2 regions of the Massilia sp. METH4 genome follow, and region 2 is predicted to be linked to the other one. Evidence: predicted binding sites of a transcription regulator. Region 2 holds the regulator's gene; the other holds the start of a gene.

The links. The regulator LexA, encoded in region 2, represses DNA repair genes until DNA is damaged. The targets are predictions, from matches to a motif close to ACTGTATNNNNATACAGT.
Region 1: V6Z91_RS00040 (PA0069 family radical SAM protein) is a predicted target of LexA. The motif match lies at 1,272-1,289, and genes of this name have one in related genera.

What each region holds. Positions count from the first base shown of each region.
Region 1 covers NZ_CP146614.1:5,770-7,968, forward strand. Annotated here, with positions in the region: gene V6Z91_RS00040 (PA0069 family radical SAM protein) at 85-1,206, opposite strand; gene V6Z91_RS00045 (DUF2760 domain-containing protein) at 1,408-1,989, shown strand; gene V6Z91_RS00050 (Hsp70 family protein) at 1,986-2,199, shown strand, end outside.
Region 2 covers NZ_CP146614.1:185,134-187,332, forward strand. Annotated here, with positions in the region: gene rpsF (30S ribosomal protein S6) at 1-119, opposite strand, end outside; gene lexA (transcriptional repressor LexA) at 441-1,118, shown strand; gene V6Z91_RS00910 (hypothetical protein) at 1,363-2,193, opposite strand; gene V6Z91_RS00915 (cystathionine gamma-synthase family protein) at 2,190-2,199, opposite strand, start outside.

The DNA.
Region 1 (2,199 bases), 180 kb from region 2:
CCCGCCGTTCGTCGAACGGCAGGGAACCGGCATTGGATCATGCAGCAAGGAAATAACGTTTGAGCGCCTTCAAGGGCGCGCGTGTTAGAACAGGCTCAGTTGCCCCATCGCCTCTGCCCGCTTCGCCTTCGCTCCCTGCGGCGGCACCACGACCGGCCGCCGGAACAGCGTGCAATCGAGCTGCTTGAAACGCGTACCGCGCCCCGCCATGCCGCAACGCTGCGTGGCTTTTTCGACACGCTGGCGTATCAGGTCGGCCCACAGCCCCTGGCCGGCCATGCGGGTGGCGAACGTGGCATCGTAATCCTTCCCACCGTGCATTTCGCGCACCCGGTTCATCACCCGCTGCGCCCGCTCGGGGAAATGCGCCTCCAGCCATTCCTTGAACAGCGGGTTGACTTCCCACGGCAGCCGCAGCACCACGTAGCTGGCTTGCACGGCGCCGGCATCGAATGCCGCCTCGATGATCTTTTCGATTTCCGGTTCCGTGACGAAGGGGATGATCGGTGCGACGGACACGCCGACGGGAATGCCAGCCTCGGCCAACGTGCGGATGGTGCGCAGGCGCCGCTCGGGCGCCGCAGCGCGCGGTTCCAGCGTGCGGGCGATCTTCGGATCGAGCGTGGTCAGCGTGATCGACGCCGCCGCCAGCCGCTTTTCGGCCATGGGCGCAAGAATGTCGATATCGCGCTCGATCAGCGACGATTTCGTGATCAGCCCCACCGGGTGCTGGCACTCCTGCAACACCTCGAGCACGCGGCGCGTGATTTGCAATTCCCGCTCCACCGGCTGATAGGCATCGGTATTGACGCCGAGCGCAATCGGCTCGACCGTATAACCGGGTTTCGACAGCTCGCTGCGCAGCAGATCCGGCGCGTTGACCTTCGCATACAGCTTGCTCTCGAAATCGAGCCCCGGCGACAGGCCCAGGTAGCTGTGCGAGGGCCGGGCGAAGCAATAGATGCAGCCATGCTCGCAGCCCCGATACGGGTTCAGCGACACCCCGAACGGAATATCCGGGGACTGGTTGCGCGACAGGATCGACTTCGCCGTTTCCTCGGTGACGTGGGTGCGCCAGGTGCGCGGTTCCTCGTCTTCGCGCAGCCAGCCGTCGTCGAACGCTTCGCGCACGTTCACTTCATAGCGCCCCTGCAGGTTCGTGACCGCGCCGCGCCCTTTCAGCGCCCGCAGCGAACGGGGCATCATGATGACTTGCTCGGCCTGGGGATCGAAATTGTCTCGGTGCATGAAGAACTCCGCGTTTCACTATTACTGTATGTATATACAGTATTCTAGGCCCGTTTTCAAGGGCTTGCAACCGCCGCGCGTGCGTTGACTAGACGCCAACTGGTATGATTCGCAATTGCCCGTCCGGCACCGGTCCGGACCCCACCCTACAAGAGCAATATGACTACGACTACTCCGTCCTTCCTGGCCAGGATTCCGCTGGCGTTCAGCGCCTTCTTCAAGACGCTGGGTAATGCCGAGTTCGCCGCCCGTTACCAGAACGACCAGGTCGGCCCGGTGGCCGCGCCGCCCGCGCCTGCTCCGGCACCCGCCCCTGTTCCTGCACCCGCGCCCGCGCCTGTCGCGCCGCCGCTGCGCGAAGCCACGCCGGACGCGGCTCTGCAACTGCTGTCGCTGCTGCAGCGCGAAGCGCGCCTGATCGACTTCACGCAGGAAAACCTGGCCGGCTACTCCGATGCCGACATCGGCGCCGCGGCGCGCGTCGTGCACGAGGGGTGCAGCAAGGTGCTGAAGGAACACTTCACGATCGAACCGGCGCGCGCCGAAGCCGAAGGCAGCCGCGTGACGCTGGAAGAAGGCTTCGATGCCGCCGCCGTGCGCCTGACCGGCAACGTGGTGGGCAAGCCGCCGTTCAAAGGCACGCTGAGCCACCGCGGCTGGCGCGCCACCGGCGTGCGCCTGCCGAAGCTGGCCGAGGCGCACGATGCGAAGATCCTGGCGCCGGCGGAGGTGGAACTGTGAACGACACGACCAAGGACACTGGTAACATCGCGCGCTACGCGATCGGCATCGACCTTGGCACCACGCACAGCGCGCTGTCCTATGTCGACCTGGCCGCCAGCGATGGCGAGAAGACGCAGCAGTCCGTGCTGGGCGTGCCCCAGCTGACCGCCCCGGGCACCGTGGAAAACCTGCCGCTGCTGCCCTCCTTCCTGTACCTGCCGCACCCCG
Region 2 (2,199 bases):
TCCACGCGGTGCACGTTACCGCCGCGCGAGGTCACGCTGGCCTTGTAACGTTCGATCATCGCGGGCACTTGCTCGCTTTGGTCCGGATGGACGATAAATACGATTTCGTAGTGACGCATGCAAACTCCCTTAAGGACTGTTGATAGCCCACCCCGGCGTCATGACGGGTGTGGGAAGAGGTAAGCCCGCAAGCATAGCAGGTTTTTAGGGGGATTACCAGCCGCCAAGCTGGCGCCAGACCCGGCTGCGAGCCATCTGCCGGTGCAGCCAGGCCCCAGTCATGCGCCCCCTCGGAAAGGGCGCTGCAGGAAATATTTCCAGAAAACCGGTGCCTGTCACGGGTTTTTCAGAATTTTTTCACAACTGAAGCACGTTTCCCCTTGCATTCCATTTGGTACTGTACAAAAATACAGGCTGTCTATATACACAGATATCGCATCATGATCAAGCTCACCGCAAGGCAGGAACAAATTCTCAACCTGATCAGGGATGCCATCGAGTCCACCGGCTTCCCGCCGACGCGCGCCGAGATTGCCGCCGAGTTGGGTTTCAAGTCGGCCAATGCGGCCGAGGAACACCTGAAGGCGCTCGCGCGCAAGGGCGCGATCGAGATCACCGCGGGCACCTCGCGCGGCATCCGGCTGCTGGGCGAGCGCGTCGCGCCGTCCGCCGGGGCCTCGTCGGGCCCGGCACCCGCGCTTTCCGACCAGCTTCCGCAAGTGCCGGCCGGCCTGCTGATGCAGCTGCCGCTGATCGGCCGCGTGGCCGCCGGTTCGCCGATCCTGGCACAGGAAAACCTGGAAAACAGCTACAGCGTCGACCCGGCCCTGTTTTCCGCGAAGCCCGATTTCCTGTTGAAGGTCCGCGGGGAATCGATGCGCGACGTGGGCATCATGGACGGCGACCTGCTGGCCGTGAAAAAGGTCGACAACGCCAAGAATGGCCAGATCGTGGTGGCGCGCATCGGCAACGAAGTGACGGTCAAGCGCTACCGCCGCACCGGTTCCACGATCGAACTGCTGCCGGAAAACCCGGACTTCAAGGTAATCACGGTCACGCCGGAAGACGAATTCGCGCTGGAAGGCCTGGCCGTCGGCCTGCTGCGCACCTGGCACTGATCAGCACCTGCTTTGGCACTGGTGAAGCGCTGAATCGGCACTGATCGTCACCGTTTCCCCTGCCGTGGCCGGCTTGCACTAGCCGGCCGAGCACGCGTTTCGCAAGTGCTGCGGCCACGCCGCGGCGCGCTTTCTTTGCACGTCATTCCGGCAGGTTCATTTCGGCAGGTTCATTTCGGCAGGTGCGTGCTGCGGCGCTCTTCCAGCTGCCGCATCGTCCTGCCGCCGGCTCTCGGCCAGCCGCCTATTTCGACGGCGGCCGCACCGCGACATTGCCGTTGGCCTGGTCCACGAACACGGCATAGCGGCCGAAGAAGTCGGCGCCCAGGATGCCGTCCGGCTGGAAGAAGTCGGGCAGCGGCATCAGGTAGGGCTGGATCGCCACGCCGCCCGGCAACGCCACCGTTACCGTCTGGCACGGCTTGTCGGGCCCGAACAGGTCGCATGGCGAGCGCTGGTCTTTCTGTCTTTCCACGGCCTGCGGCTTGACCAGAGAAATATTCGCTGCCGAATCGAACACCAGGCGGTAGCGCGCCCGCTCGTTCGCCAGCGCGACAACGATGCTTTCATGGACCCGCTCGTGCGGCAGCGCCTGCCAGCCGGGCCCCGGGTCGAGCGGCGCGCCGAAGCGCAGCGTGCGGCTCGACTGGTCGTAGACGAACGGCTGCCGCGCGAACAGGCCGAGGCCGACGACGGAATGCGGCGGCGGCCCGGCACCCTCGCCGATGCTCAAGCCCCACGGCTCGTGGGACACTCCCGTCACTTCGCCGAACGAGACGCCGTTCACGACGAGGTCGGGAATCACGAATTCCTCCTCCTCGCGCACCTTGCCGGCCAGGTCGGCGCTTTTCACTTTCCGGCCCGTCAGTTTCAGGTTGGGGATCTTGGCCATCACCTCCTGCGTCAGGTGCAGCGTGCGCGACGAGCCGATGTCGAACGTGAATGGATAAGTGGCGCCGCCGACCGTCAGCTGCACGACCGGAATGCCCTTCTCCAGCGCCAGCGGCACCGAGACTTCGGCGTGCGCCGCCACGGCGGCACACAGCGCCGCCGCGCCTAGCCAGCGGCGCCTCATGCGTCC